Regions from separate parts of the Mesorhizobium sp. M0029 genome, predicted to be linked through region 2. Evidence: predicted binding sites of a transcription regulator. Region 2 holds the regulator's gene; the other holds the start of a gene.
What was found. The regulator PhoB, encoded in region 2, activates phosphate uptake and scavenging genes when phosphate is short. The targets are predictions, from matches to a motif close to TGTCATNNANCTGTCAT.

Region 1 (7,791 bases), on a different contig from region 2:
GGCATACGATCGCGGCGCAGCCGGCAAATTGTCGGCATAAGAAGTCCCCCGAGGGATCGAGGTCGCGAGCGCAATCCGGACGAAGAGTTCAACCCGTGGCGCGGCTAGGTCCGAGCCGCGCAGGTCAAGGTTTGCCAAGAGGCATCCAAGGCCAAGCACATGAGAGAGGATTTAATCATGCTGATCTCCCAGATCCTCGACGACGCCGAGACCATCCGCGTCGTCGCCCGCAATGGCGGCGGCAAGACCAGGATCATCAACGGCGCCCGCAGCGTCTATTCGCTGGCCATGGAGGCCGCGCGAACCGGCACGGGCCTCGCCGCGCTGATCGAGCGCAAGGGGTTCGGTGAAGCGATAGACCTCGACGCCGTCTACAAGAAGGGCCGGCTGGTGTCGCCGATCAACCATCCCGATCCTGCGCATCTGCATCTGACCGGCACCGGCCTGACCCATCTCGGCTCGGCGGCGACGCGCGATTCCATGCACAAGAAGCTCAGCGATGGCGGCGAGGAGCAGCTTACCGATTCCATGAAGATGTTCCGCATGGGGCTCGAAGGCGGCAAGCCGGCCAAGGGCCAGACCGGCGTGCAGCCGGAATGGTTCTACAAGGGCAACGGCACCATGGCGGTGGCGCCGGGCGCCGCACTGATGTCGCCGGCCTTTGCGCAGGACGCCGGCGAGGAGCCGGAAATCGCCGGCATCTATGTCATCGGCGACGACGGCGCGCCGTTCCGCGTCGGCTTCACGCTGTCGAACGAGTTTTCCGATCATGTTACCGAGCGGGTGAACTATCTGTTTCTGGCACATTCCAAACTGCGCAACGCCTCGTTCGGGCCGGAAATCCTGATCGGCGACCTGCCGGCCGACGTCAGGGGCTCATCGCGAATCTATCGCGACAGCAATTTGCTGTGGGAAAAGCCGTTCCTGTCGGGCGAAGCGAACATGTCGCACACAATCGCCAATCTCGAACATCACCACTTCAAATATTCGGCCTTCCGCCAGCCGGGCGACGTGCATGTGCACATGTTCGGCACGGCGACGCTGTCCTTTGCCGACGGCATCAAGACTCAGGCTGGCGACGTGTTCGAGATCGAGGCCGGGGATTTCGGCCTGCCGCTGCGCAACCCGCTGGAGATTGAGCAGCCGGTGACGGTGGCGGTGAAGGCGCTTTGAGAGCGTAATCTCCCCCCTTGAGGGGGAGATGTCGCCGAAGGCGACAGAGGGGGTCGTTGCGCGTGGAGCGCTAAAGTCTTCCGCGGCTGAGAGGCGCTGGCATTCTATGCGCAGCGACCCCCTCTGGCCTGCCGGCCATCTCCCCCTCAAGGGGGGAGATTGGCAGTTCCAACCTCAATAAATATCGAAATCGAAATACTTGGCCTGGATCTTCTTGTAAGTGCCGTCGGCGACGATGGCGTCTATCGCCGCGTTGAGCTTGTCGCGAAGTGCCGTGTCCTCCAGGCGGACAGCGATGCCGGCTTGCGTCTCGGTGCCCTTGACGTCACCGACAAGCTTGCAGCAGCCGTCGCTCGCCTTCTTCAGCCAGTCCATCAGCACGAACTTGTCGGAGATGACGGCGTCGAGACGGCCGTTCTGCAAGTCGGTGATCGCCTCTTCCTGGGTGGGGTAGAGTTTCGCCTCGGCGCCGGCCTTGCCATAGGCGTCCTGCGCATAGTCGGCCTGGGTGGTCGAGGCCTGCGCGCCCACCGTCTTGCCGGCAAGGGCTGCCGGTTCGGTGGAAGTGAGGTCGCTGTCCTTGGGCGCCACCAGCGCCAGCGGCGTCGTGTAGTATTTGTTGGTGAAGGCGACCTGTTTCTTGCGCTCCTCGGTGATGCTCATCGAGGCGATGATGGCGTCGAACTTTTTCGCCTGCAGCGCCGGGATGATGCCGTCCCAGTCCTGGGTGACGATCTCGCACTCGACCTTCATCTGCGCACACAGCGCATTGGCAATGTCGATGTCGAAGCCCTCGATCTTGCCGTCCGCGGTGATGGTGTTGAAGGGCGGATAAGCGCCCTCGGTGCCGATCTTCAATTTCTCCTGCGCCTCAGCCAGCGAGCCGGCCGATATCACCAGCATGGCAGCGCCCGCTGCCGATATGATCCATCTTGAAATCTGCATTTTGGTTCCCCTTGCGCGCCGTTCTCTTGCCGGCCACCGAAAGGCAGCCAAGCATGGTGAGGCAGCGCAGGCAAGTATTTTGCCTGACGGTGATCGAAGGTTCAGCCGGCGGGGCGGAAATGCTTGGAGAGCTTGAGGCCTTGCGCCTGGTAGTTCGAGCCGAGATCGGTGCCGTAAAGCGCCTGCGGCCGCTGCAGCATGTGTTCGTAGACCAGCCGGCCGACGATCTGGCCGTGGTCGAGGATGAACGGCACTTCGTGGCTGCGCACTTCGAGCACCGCCCGGCTGCCGGTGCCGCCTGAGGCCGAATGGCCGAAGCCCGGATCGAAGAAGCCGGCATAGTGAACACGGAATTCGCCAACCAGCGGATCGAAGGGCGTCATCTCGGCGGCGTAGAGCGGCGGCACGTGCACGGCTTCGCGGCTGACCAGGATGTAGAACTCGTCCGGGTCGAGCACCAGTTCGCCGGCGCCGCTCTTATAGAGCGGCTCCCAGAAATCGGCGGCATCCTGGGCGGCGCGCTTGTCGACATCGATCAAGCCGGTGTGATGCTTGCCGCGATAGCCGACCAGGCCGTTCTGGTCGCCGTCAAGATCGATCGACAGCGCAATGCCGCCGCCGGAAATGTTGGGCGGCTCGGTCGCCACCAGCATCTCGGCGCGGTGCAATTCGTTCAGCTCTGCCTCCGACAACAGCGCGTTGCCGGTGCGAAAGCGGATCTGCGACAGTCTCGATCCAGCGCGTACGACGATCGGGAAGGTGCGCGGACTGACTTCAAGATAAAGCGGTCCGTGATAGCCGGCGGCGATCTTGTCGAACTCATGGCCGCGATCGGTCATCACCCGGGTGAAGATGTCGAGCCGGCCTGTCGAGCTCTTCGGGTTGGCCGAGGCCGACACGTTTGCGGGCAGCGCCAGGCTTTCGAGCAGCGGCACGATGTAGACGCAGCCGGTTTCCAGCACCGCGCCCTCGGCGAGACTGAACTCATGCAATTTCAGCCGGTGAAGCTTGTCGGCCACCAGATGATCGGGACCCGGCAGGAAGGAGGCGCGCACGCGAAAAGCCTTGTCGCCGAGCCTCAGATCGAGGCTCGCCGGCTGCACCTGGTCGACATCGAGCGCGCGCGGCGACTTCAGCGCGCCGGACTGAAACAGCGCGGAAATGTCCTGATCGGGAAGAATGCCTGTCTGCCGCAAAAGGCTGGCTCCGCTCCAAGGTCGGTCTCTTTGTGGCAGGTTCTTGCCGCAAAACCGCTGGATATTATTGCGGAACCTGTCTGGTACAAACCTCTTAATGAAGCCGGCAATTGACGCAAGCGCAGGTGAGGTCTAAAGGGTCGTTATCCCGTGGTGATTTGGCCGGTCGGCTTGCAGCCACGTTAAACAAGTCGCTAAAGGACCGTCGGGCCGCAAGGCCATATGGACCGGTTGCGACTTTCGCGGCCGGTTTTTTTGTGTCTGGAACAAAAGCGATGAGCACCAAGAAGCGTAACTGGAAGCCTCAGACCGCACTCGTGCACGGGGGAACACTGCGTTCCCAGTTCGGCGAGACGTCGGAAGCGATGTATCTCACCCAAGGCTATGTCTATGAAACGGCGCAGGCCGCGGAAGCCCGTTTCAAGGGCGAGGAGCCGGGCTTCATCTATTCGCGCTATGCCAACCCTACCGTCGACATGTTCGAAAAGCGCATGTGCGCGCTGGAGGGTGCCGAAGATGCGCGCGCAACGGCGTCCGGCATGGCGGCGGTGACGGCAGCGCTCCTGTGCAGCGCCAAGGCCGGCGACCATATCGTTGCGGCGCGCGCGCTGTTCGGCTCCTGCCGCTGGGTGGTGGAGACGCTGGCGCCGAAATACGGCATCGAGGCAACGCTGGTCGACGGCACCGACATCGCCAACTGGGAAAAGGCGGTGCGGCCGAACACGAAACTGTTCTTCCTGGAAAGCCCGACCAATCCGACGCTGGAAGTGGTCGACATCGCAGCGGTGGCGGCGCTCGCCACCTCGATCGGCGCCAGGCTGATCGTCGACAATGTCTTTGCCACGCCCTTGCAGCAGAAGCCCTTGCAGCTCGGCGCCCATATCGTCGTCTACTCCGCGACCAAGCACATTGACGGCCAGGGACGCTGTCTCGGCGGCATCATCCTGTCGGACAAGAAATGGATCGACGAGAATTTGCACGACTATTTCCGCCACACCGGCCCGAGCCTGTCGCCGTTCAACGCCTGGACGCTGCTCAAGGGCCTGGAGACGCTGCCGGTTCGGGTGCGCCAGCAGACGGAAAGCGCGGCCAAGATCGCGGATTTCCTGGCAGGACGGCCGGAAATCGCCCGCGTCATCTATCCCGGCCGCGCCGACCACCCGCAGGCCGACATCGTCAAGAAGCAGATGACAGGCGGATCGACGCTGATCTGCCTCGACGTCAAGGGCGGCAAGCAGGCGGCCTTCGCCTTGCAGAACGCGCTCGACATCGTGCTGATCTCCAACAATCTCGGCGACGCCAAGAGCCTGATCACCCATCCGGCGACCACCACGCACAAGAACCTCAGCGACGAAGCTCGCGCCGAGCTCGGCATCGGGCCGGGAACGCTCAGGCTGTCGGTCGGCCTTGAGGACACGGACGATCTGCTGGAGGACGTTGCGCAGGCGCTGAAGGCAGCCGGGTAGGCCGCGAGGCGTCACGCTCCCGACGAAGCCTCTTCCAGCTCGGCTGCCTTGGTGCCGATGATCATGGTGTTGCCGCGCCAGTCGACGGCGCCGCTCAGCCAGCCGCGCGCCCAGATGGCGGGAAGCATCATGTCGCGGACCATCATCGCCGGGACCATGCGCAGCGACAGGTGCCAGCCCTTGGCCGCGGCCAGCGCGCATTCGGGAATGTAGGCCGCCGCCAGCACGGCCAACACCGTGGCCGGCAGGCTGACGCCGGCACTTGCTGCCGCCACCAGCGCCAACGCCAACGGCACGGCGACGCCGGTCAGGATCTCGGGTGCGAAAAACAGCGGGAAGGTGACGCGGCGCAACCGCGCCCAGCGCGCCTGACGCGACCAGATGTCGGCAAGTCGGCGCTGCCCCAGTGGTTGCTCGAAAGGCGAGGCAACGAGATTGACGCGCAGGCCCAGTCCGTTGACCAGCTTGGTCGCAGCAGCATCCTCGGCGATCTCGGCGGCCAGCGCGCGGATACCGCCATTGGTATCGAGCATCGGCTTGTTCCACAGCATGCTCTTGCCCTGGGCAAAGCCGAGGCCAAGCGCCTCGCCGGCATATTGCCAGCGCGCCTGCAGCGTGTTGAGGAACGCGCATTCGACCTCGGCCCAAAAGCCATCCGGCCGAGAGCCGATCGGCGTCGAGCAGATAAGCCCGGTATTGGTCCGCCAGGCTGCCATCAGGTGCTGGACGTAATCCCTTGGCATCAGCACGTTGGAATCCGCCAGAATAACCCAATGATAGCGCGCCGCTTCCCAGCCCTTGACGCAGTTGTTGAGCTTCGGGTTGCTGCTGACGCGGTCGTCGCCGATCAGCAGCCGGGCCGGCACGTTGGGAAACAGGACGATCGCCCTGTTTATCAGTTTGACGACGGGATCGTCGGCGTGAGCGACGCAGAAGATCAGTTCGTAGCGCGGCCAGTCGAGCGAGAAGGCTCGCTGCAGCGTCTCTTGTGTGAACGGCTCCACGCCGCGCGACGGCACGACGATCGAGACCGGTGGCTGCTCGCCGGACGGCGGAGGGATAAGGCGACGCGCTTTCAGCTTCGACGAAGCAAGCAGGATGCTGGCGAGATTGGAAAGAAGCAAAGCGGAGGAAGCGAAAGCGGCTGTGAGAGCTGGTTCCATCGAGATCTGGTCACTCCGGAAAGGCCGCTCGCGGCTGCTTCGTCAGATGGGCCTTGAGTCGCCGGCAAGGTTTGCGCACACCAACATTGTCATGTGTCACTTAAATGACATTGTTTGTCGGCACCTGCGCTTTGAGGCTGGCAGGACATGCCGCTCTGCGCGTATCAAACCGCATAGCGCGACAAATGTTCCTTGCCGCGCAACCGGAGCAGCCCATGTATCGCGCCGTCACGCGCAACATCGAAGTGCAGGTCAGACCGTTCTACCTGGAGGACCGCTCGGACCCGGCGGAGAACCGTTATGTCTGGGGCTACCAGGTGACGATCGACAATCAGTCGGACGATTTCGTGCAGCTTATGTCGCGTTACTGGCACATCACCGACGGCAGCGGCCGGGTCGAGGAAGTGCGCGGCGCCGGCGTGGTCGGCGACCAGCCTGAGCTCAATCCCGGCGACAGCTATCAATACACGTCAGGCTGCCCGCTATCGACGCCGTCCGGCTTCATGGTCGGCCACTACACCATGCGCAACAAAAAGGGCGAGACGTTCGACGTCGATATTCCGGCGTTTTCGCTGGATCTGCCGGGGACGCGGCGGACGGTGAATTAGGGTTTTCTCCCCGCCACTATACGGGGAGAAATGCCCGGCAGGGCGATGAGGGCAGCGCCAGATTCATGAGGTTATCTTCCACGCACATGACGTAGGCTATGCGCGGTTATTCACCAAAGTTCGCGCTGCCCCTCATCCGCCCTTCGGGCACCTTCTCCCCGTGAACGGGGAGAAGGAAAAGACTTCACTGAGCTGCGAATTCCGCCGGGTCGAAGTCGTACTGCTTCGAGCAGAACTCGCAGGCGACGTGGATGCCGCCATCTTCGGTGCTGTCCTTGATCTCCTGCGCGGAAAACCCCTCGAGGATGCCGCGTATCTTGTCCCTTGAGCAGGAACATTGGTCGGCGACCGGCACGCCGCCGAAGACGCGCACGCCATGTTCGTGGAACAGCCTGTAGAGCAGCCGCTCGGCGCCGATGGTCGGGTCGATCAGCTCGGTCGGCTCGATGGTGCCGAGCAGCGCCACCAGCTCGCGCCACGAATTGTCGGCCGGCTCCTGCGTCACGTCACGCGGATCGCCGTCGCCGCCCGGAATGTCGGGCACGCGCATGCGCTCGGGCGACTGCGGCAGGAACTGCGCCAGGATACCGCCGGCGCGCCACTGCTCGCGCGCACCGCCGGGGCCGGGCGTCAGCAGCTTGGCCACCGATAGCCTGAGGTCGGTCGGGATCTGCTCCGACTGGCGGAAATAGGTGCGCGCGGCGTCTTCCAGCGTCTCGCCGTCGAGCTGGACGATGCCCTGATAGCGCTGCGTGTGCGCGCCCTGGTCGATGGTCAGCGCCAAAACGCCGCTGCCCAGCAGCGTCTGCTGCGAGGTCTGGCCTGCGGCCACCAGGGCCTCCAGCCGGTCGGCGTCGAAACGCGCATAGGCGCGCAATGCCGAAGGCGTGCAGAAATCCGCGACCAGCATGTCGACCGGGCCGTCGGTGCGGGTCTGCAGGATGAACTTGCCTTCGAATTTGAGCGAGGTGCCGAGCAGCACCGTCAGCACACAGGCTTCCGCGAGCAGGCGGGCGACCGGCTCGGGATAGTCGTGACGGTTGAGGATGGCGTCGAGCATCGGCCCGAGTTGCACGGTGCGGCCGCGCACGTCGAGCGGGCCGACCTCGAAGGGTACGACATGATCGTCGCCGGCATAGCCGAACTCGCCGAGTTTGGGGTGATGTTCAGTCACTTGATGCGTTTCCAACATGACAAAGCTCCAGGGCGCGGCCATGCGGCCCGGAGGGGTGCATGCGTC
Region 2 (7,791 bases):
CGGGGGTCAGGAACAGCGACTTGACGGTGTTGCCGCCAGGCGTGGTGAAGTCCTTGGCGCCGGCAATGTCGCCCGTCTTCTTGCCATCGGCAAGCTGCGAGGCGATCTCGGCGGCGTTCTTGCCGAGTTCGCGCGCGTCTTTCCACACCGACACCGTCTGCGTGCCGAGCGCGATGCGGTTCAGGGCGGCATGGTCGCCGTCCTGGCCCGAGACCGGAACCGTTCCGGCAAGGCCCTGCGCCGTCAGCGCGGCGACAACGCCGCCGGCGGTGCCGTCATTGGCCGCAACCACGGCATCGACCTTGTTGTCATTGGCGGTCAGGAACTGTTCCATGTTCTTCTGGGCGTTGGCCGGCAGCCAGCCATCGGTATAGGCCTCGCCGACATTCTTGATCTTGCCCGAGTCGATGGCTTCCTTGAGCACTTCCATCGAGCCCGAGAACAGGAAATCGGCATTCGGATCCGAGCCCGAGCCCTTGATGAAGACATAGTTGCCTTCGGGCTTCGCCTTGAACACTTCGCGGGCCTGCATGCGGCCGACTTCCTTGTTGTCGAAGGTCAGGTAGAAGACGTCCTTGTTCTCGATCAGGCGATCATAGCCGACGACCGGAATGCCTTCGTCCAGCGCCTTCTGCACCGCCGGGCCGATGGCCGAGGCGTCCTGCGCCAGGATGATCAGCGCGTTGGCGCCCTGCGAGATCAGGCTTTCGACGTCGGTCAGCTGCTTGCCGGGATTGGACTGCGCGTCGGCCGAAATGTACTTGTCGCCGTCGGCTTCGATCGCCGTTTTCATCGCCGCCTCGTCGGTCTTCCAGCGCTCTTCCTGGAAGTTCGACCACGACACGCCGATGACCTTGTCCTTCGCCTGCGCGACCGAGACCAGCGCCAGCGACATGGCGACACCCGCCAGCATGGCGGCTGCAAATCTGTCCATCATAATCCTCCCTGCGCCGCGTGCGGCGCGACAAAACTGGCCCGAGGGCCGGCACACAGAGGCCCTATTTTTTCGAGCCTCGAAAAAATACTGGTTCAATGATAAGGCGCTGTCAACATCGATTCTGATGGATTCTGATGGCCTTGCCGAATTTTTTCGAGGTCCGCAATAAACAATGACAGGGCTGCCGGCGTCTGCCAATATTTGGCTGGTGCCGTCGAACGCCTTCACTATCATGAGGCGCGAGGAGGCCGGGAGGAAACAAATGTCGGTTGGAATCCGCCACGACGATCTGCGCCGTCGCAACCGTGCGATGGTGATTTCAGCCGTGCGCCGGGCCGGCCAGCCGTCGCGGACCGAGATTGCGGCGACCACCGGCCTCAGCCACTCGACCATATCGGCAATCTCGTCTGATCTGATTCAAGAAGGCATCCTGATTGAAGGCAAACCTGGCGAGACCGGCGCACTGAAACGCGGCCGGCCGCAGGTGGGCCTTGGTCTCAACCCGGAAGCGGCGGCGGTGATGACCGTCGTGCTGTCGCTCAATTTCCTGTCCGTCACCGTCATCGACTATGCCGGCCACGTCGTCGCCGAGGAACAGCGCCGGCTGGACACGCTGACCAAGCCGCGCGACGAGCTGATTGGCGAATGCGTAGCAATCGTCCGGCGGCGGCTTGAGGATCCCGACCTCGATGTCCAGAGCATCGCCCGCATTGCCATGGGCATCCAGGGCATCACCGATTCGCAGGCGCGCGCCATGCTGTGGTCGCCGATCACGCCACTGACCGACATTGCCTTCGCCGACATGTTGGAAGCGGAATTCGGCATTCCTGCCACCATGGAGAACGATTGCAACATGATGGCGGTGGCGCTGCAATGGCGCCAGCCCGAGCGCTACCGCGACAATTTTATCGCCATCCTCTTATCGCACGGCATCGGCATGGGCCTGGTGCTGAAAGGCGAACTGTTCACCGGCACCCATTCCTCGGGCGGCGAGTTCGGCCACATGATCCACCGTCCGGGCGGCGCGCTCTGCCGCTGCGGGCGGCGCGGCTGCGTGGAAGCCTATGCCGGAAACTACGCCATCTGGCGCAGCGCCAAAATGATGGGCGAGGATGCCGAGCCGGTCGATATCGGCGACGCTGATATGCGCGCACTCGCCGCGCGCGCCCGCGAAACCGACGGCCCGGAGCGCGAAGCCTATCGCAAGGCCGGCGAGGCGCTCGGCTTCGGCCTCGGCAGCCTGTTTGCGCTGATCGATCCGGCACCCGTCGCCATGGTAGGCGTCAGCGCCGCCGCCTTCGACCTGATCGAGCCGGCATTGCGCGAGGCCATCGCCCAGACTGCCGGCGGCCAGCACTCGAAGTCGATCTCCTTCGACACCGAGCCCAACGAACTGCCGCTGATCCGCGAAGGCTGCGCCATGCGCGCACTCGGCTTCGTCGACCAGGAGATTTTCGCACCGGGCATTCAGCCCAAATCTGGCAAGCATGTCGCCTGAAAGGCCGGCAACGGCGCGACGCGCAGCATCCTAATCTTCCCTGATCGCGTAGCCGGCGCCGCGAATGGTACGGATGACATCCGGCATGCGGCCGTTGTTGACGGCCTTGCGCAGCCGCCCGACATGGACATCGACGGTTCGCTCGTCGATATAGATCGTCTCGCCCCAGACATTGTCGAGCAGTTGGCTGCGCGAGAACACGCGGCCGGGATGGCGCATCATGAATTCGAGCAGCCGGAACTCGGTCGGTCCGAGCCTGATCTCGCTCTTCTTGCGGTAGACCCGGTGCGATTCTCGATCGAGCACGATGTCGCCGACCTTGAGCACGCTGGACAGCACTTCCGGCTTGGCCCGGCGCAGCAGCGCCTTCACTCGCGCCATGAACTCCGGCGTCGAGAATGGCTTGACCAGATAGTCGTCGGCGCCGGTGGACAGGCCGCGCACGCGATCGCTTTCCTCACCGCGCGCGGTCAGCATGATGATCGGCAGCCGCTCGGTTTCGGGCCGCACTCTAAGCCGCCGGCAGAGCTCGATGCCGGAAACAGCGGGCACCATCCAGTCGAGCACCAGGAGATCGGGCACGTTTTCCTGCAGGCGGATCTCGGCCTCGTCGCCGCGTGTCACCACCTCGACGTGATAGCCTTCGGATTCGAGGTTGTAGCGGAGGAGCACGCCTAGCGGTTCCTCGTCCTCCACGACCATGATGCGTGGCGCGATCATCGGCAGTTCACCCTCATCAGGCCGGCATGGCCATCGCCGTCTCGTCCTGCTTCGGACGATTGGCGGGCAGTTGCTGGCCGGTCAGCACATAATACGCATTTTCGGCGATGTTGGTGACATGATCGCCGATGCGCTCAAGATTCTTGGCGCAGAACAAGAGATGCGTGCAGGCGGTGATGTTGCGAGGGTCTTCCATCATGTAGGTCAAGAGCTCACGAAACACGGACGTGTATTTGACGTCGATGCGCTCGTCGTCATTCCTGAGTTTTGCAAGCGCTGCCGCATCGGTGGCGGCATATTCCTCGACGACGCCTTGCACCTGGATCAGCACCAGCTGCGCCATGGCGTCGATGGAGTGCGACAGGTCGCGCGGCGTGACACTGAGGCCCACGGTGCCGACGCGCTTGGCGATGTTCTTGGCGAGATCGCCGATGCGCTCGAGGTCGCCGGCCATGCGGATCGAGCCGACCACGGCGCGCAGATCGTTGGCCATCGGCTGGCGCTTGGCGATCAGCGTGATGGCGCGGTCGTCCAGTTCGCGCTGGCGCGCATCCATGATGGCGTCGTCGGAAACGACACGCTGTGCCAGCGCATTGTCCGAATTGAGCAGCGCCCTGGTCGAGCCGCTGACCATCGAGCCTGCCAGATCGCCCATGTCGCGGATCAGCTTGCTGATCTGCCCGAGCTCTTCATCGAAGGAGGCGACGGTATGTTCACCCATGATCTTGGTCCTCGTGCCTGAAATTCACCCGCCGGAAGGTTCAGCCGAAGCGGCCGGTAATGTAATCCTGGGTGCGCTTGTCGTCGGGGTTGGTGAACATCTTGTCGGTTGCGCCCTCCTCGACGAGATAGCCGAGATGGAACATCGCCGTGCGCTGCGACACGCGCGCCGCCTGCTGCATCGAGTGGGTGACGATGACGATCGTGTAGTTCTGGCGCAGCTCGTCTATCAGCTCCTCGACACGGGCGGTGGCGATCGGATCAAGCGCCGAGCAGGGCTCATCCATCAGGATCACTTCCGGCGACACGGCGATGGCGCGCGCGATGCACAGGCGCTGCTGCTGGCCGCCGGACAGGCCGGTGCCGGGCTCCTGCAGGCGGTCCTTGACCTCGTTCCAGATCGCAGCCTTCTTCAGGCTCTGCTCGACGATCTGGTCCATGTCGGACTTGCGCTTAGCCAGCCCATGGATGCGCGGGCCGTAGGCGACGTTCTCGTAGATGGACTTCGGGAACGGGTTGGGTTTCTGGAACACCATGCCGACGCGTGCGCGCAGTTCGACGACATCGATGTTCTTGTCGTAGATGTCGTCTTCATCGAGCGTGATCTTGCCGGTCACCCGCGCCGAATCGATGGTGTCGTTCATGCGGTTGAGGCAGCGCAGGAAGGTCGACTTGCCGCAGCCGGACGGGCCGATCAGCGCCGTCACCTGGTTCTGGCGGACGTCGAGATTGACGTCGAACAACGCCTGCTTCTCGCCATAGAACACGCCGACCTTGTCGCCGCGCATCTTGATGACTTCGTTCGACTTGGCGTTCATTTTGTCGCCCACTGCATTCTCAAGGGACTGTTCGGTCATGATGTTCATACCAAATTGCCTTTTTTCTACCAGCGCCGCTCGAACCGGCGCCGGAGCACGATCGCGGTGATGTTCATGGCCATGAGGAAGACGAGCAGGATGATGATGGCGCCGGACATGCGCTCGACAAAAGCGCGCTCAGCCTCGTTTGCCCACATATAGATCTGAACCGGCAGCGCGGTCGCCGGATCGAAAGGCGTCGTCGGATAATCGGCGACGAAAGCGACCATGCCGATCAAGAGCAGCGGTGCTGTCTCGCCGAGCGCACGCGCCAGGCCGATGATGGTGCCGGTAAGGATGCCTGGGGCGGCAAGCGGCAGGATGTGATGGAACACCATCTGCATCTTGGAGGCGCCGAGACCTAGGGCCGCCGAGCGGATCGACGGCGGCACCGCGGCGAGGGCGGCGCGCGTGGCGATGATGATGGTCGGCAGCGTCATCAGCGTCAGCACCAGGCCGCCGACGAAGGAAGCCGAGCGCGGCATGCCGAGGAAGTTGATGAACACGGCAAGGCCAAGCAGACCGAAGACGATCGACGGCACCGCCGCGAGATTGTTGATGTTGACTTCGATCAGGTCCGTAAAGCGGTTCTTCTTGGCGAATTCCTCGAGATAGATCGAGGCGGCGACGCCGATCGGCAGCGCCAGCAACAGCACGATCACCATCATGTAGAACGAGCCGATGATCGCCACGCCCATGCCCGACGTTTCGGGCCGGCTGGAGGCGCCATAGGTGAACAGGCCGGTGTTGAAATGCTCGGCCATCACGCCGTCGGCTTTAAGCTTGTTCATCCAGTCGATCTGCTGGTTGGACACCTTGCGGCGCGCTTCATCGACGCCGAGGTCGATCTGACCCTTGAAGGCCGAGTCGAGGTTCGCGGCAGCCAGGATGTCGACGTCACGCGTCCTGCCGATCACCGACGGATCGGCGGAGACGATGTCGCGCAGCTGGACGCGGGCGCCTTCCGACAGGAAGCCCTTGAGCTTCAGCATCATCGGCTTGTTGGCCGGATCGATGCCGAGCTTGGCCACCAGCGCGTTTTCGGCGAGCTTGGGATAGTTCGCCTTGATCAGCACGGTAGGGTCGGTGGCGCGCTTGCCGGAGGGATCGATCACCTTCTCGTCGAAGGTGACCGGCAGCGTCACCGTCGTCTGCCAGAAGGCGGTGTAGCCTTTCGAGACGATGGTGATCAGCATGATGGCCAGGAACGCCAGGCCCACCGAGATCGCAATCACGCCATAGATGCGGAACCGGCGTTCGGCGGCATAGCGCGCCTTCAGCCCGATGTCGCGGCGCGGACGCGCGACGGCACCCGCCATCGTGTCCAGGGGGATGTCGGTCATTCGTACTGCTCCCGGTACTTGCGCACGATGTAGAGGGCGACGATGTTCATCACCAGCGTCAGCGCGAACAGCGTCAGGCCGAGCGCGAAGGCGACCAGCGTCTGCGGCGAGTTGAACTCGAGATCGCCGGTCAGCTGGTTGACAATCTTGACGGTGATGGTCGTCATCGCCTCGAACGGATTGGCCGTCAGATTGGCGGCGACGCCCGCCGCCAGCACGACGATCATCGTCTCGCCGATGGCGCGCGACGCCGTCAACAGGATGGCGCCGACGATGCCGGGCAGTGCCGCCGGCAGGATCACCCGCTTGATCGTCTCGGAGCGCGTGGCACCGAGGCCGAGCGAGCCGTCACGCATTGCGCGCGGCACCGCGGTGATGATGTCGTCGGACAAAGAGGACACGACCGGGATCAGCATGACGCCCATCACCAGACCGGCGGTGAAGATGCTCTGGCCCTGGATGAAGGGCGAGCCGCCGGTGAGTGCCGCCGACAGGTCGCGCAAGAACGGTCCGAGCGTGACAACGGCGAAGATGCCGTAGACGATGGTCGGAATGCCGGCCAGCAGTTCCAACGCCGGCTTGACCACCGAGCGCACACCGCGCGAGGCATATTCGGACATGTAGACCGCCGACATCAGCCCGACCGGCACTGCCACCAGAAGGGCGACGGCGGCGATGTAGAGCGTGCCGGCAAGAAGCGGGATCAGGCCGAACTGACCCCGGCTGCCGCCGGAACCGGCGGCGGCGAAACGCGGATCCCACACCGTGCCGAAGAAGAAGCTCATCGGCGACACGCTCTCGAAGAAGGTGATGGTCTGGAACAGCATCGACAGCACGATGCCGACCGTGGTCAGGATGGCGATGGTCGAGGCCGCAAGCAGCCCCCACAGCATCAGCTTCTCGACGTTGTTGCGCGCCCTGGCGCGCGGCGCGATCTGCCTCAGCGCATAGAAGGCGCCGGCGACCGACAGCGCGAAGGTCAGCACGGCGCTGAACAGGCCGAGCCGGTCCTGGACCTGGTTCGCCTCGACCGCGATCGGGATCATATAGTCCTGGGTGTCACTGGCCAGTGCCACGCCCTTGGCGGCGAGCAGCGGCTGCAATTCGGCGAAAGTAGCGGGAAGTGCGGTATCGCCATCGAGCCGGCGCAGGCCCTTGGCCAGGCTCTTCACCAGGCTGGCGTCGAGCGCTTCGCTGGCCACCTTTGTGTCGGCGGTGCGCTCGGGCAAAGCGGCATGGATATGCCGGTCGAGATAGAAGGAAGAGCCGATATCCCAGACGGCGAGCAAAAGGACGGCAGGCAGGACCGCGAGCAGAAAGGCCCACCAGCCATGATAATGCGCGCGCGAATGCGGCTTGACCTTGCCGGTATCCTGCGCCGCGGCGCGCTGGCGGCCGACCACAAAAGCGACCACGCCTATGGCGATGACTATGGCGAGTACGAGCAAGGACGACATAACCCACCCCAGGGAAAATTCAGATCGCCGCAGCCGTTTCGGCAAGCGGCGAAGTCAGGGCGCGGAGTTCATCCGCGCCCTGATCCGTCCGTTGATTACATTGTCTTTCCAGCGGCGAAGGCGTCGCGCTGGCCCTGACGTTCGGCGTCGGGAGCGGAAACCAGGCCGTACTGGGCGAGCGGGCTTTCCGGGCCGATCATCTGGTCATCAAGGAAGAACTCGACATATTCCTTGAGGCCGGGAACGACGCCCAGATGCG

Region 1: a site for PhoB is predicted at 6,037-6,053, ahead of NKJ76_RS10015 (ceramide glucosyltransferase). Genes of this name have one in related genera too.

The regions. Positions count from the first base shown of each region.
Region 1 is NZ_JAMYVF010000004.1:390,868-398,658, reverse strand. It holds gene araD1 (AraD1 family protein) at 178-1,173, shown strand; gene NKJ76_RS10030 (ABC transporter substrate-binding protein) at 1,348-2,118, opposite strand; gene NKJ76_RS10025 (2'-deoxycytidine 5'-triphosphate deaminase) at 2,220-3,314, opposite strand; SAM riboswitch at 3,455-3,532, shown strand; gene NKJ76_RS10020 (O-succinylhomoserine sulfhydrylase) at 3,590-4,780, shown strand; gene NKJ76_RS10015 (ceramide glucosyltransferase) at 4,792-5,943, opposite strand; gene apaG (Co2+/Mg2+ efflux facilitator ApaG/CorD) at 6,159-6,551, shown strand; gene NKJ76_RS10005 (Hsp33 family molecular chaperone) at 6,736-7,767, opposite strand.
Region 2 is NZ_JAMYVF010000018.1:69,962-77,752, reverse strand. It holds gene xylF (D-xylose ABC transporter substrate-binding protein) at 1-934, opposite strand, end outside; gene NKJ76_RS25270 (ROK family protein) at 1,200-2,435, shown strand; gene phoB (phosphate regulon transcriptional regulator PhoB) at 2,466-3,155, opposite strand; gene phoU (phosphate signaling complex protein PhoU) at 3,172-3,876, opposite strand; gene pstB (phosphate ABC transporter ATP-binding protein PstB) at 3,917-4,741, opposite strand; gene pstA (phosphate ABC transporter permease PstA) at 4,759-6,075, opposite strand; gene pstC (phosphate ABC transporter permease subunit PstC) at 6,072-7,532, opposite strand; gene NKJ76_RS25240 (substrate-binding domain-containing protein) at 7,628-7,791, opposite strand, start outside.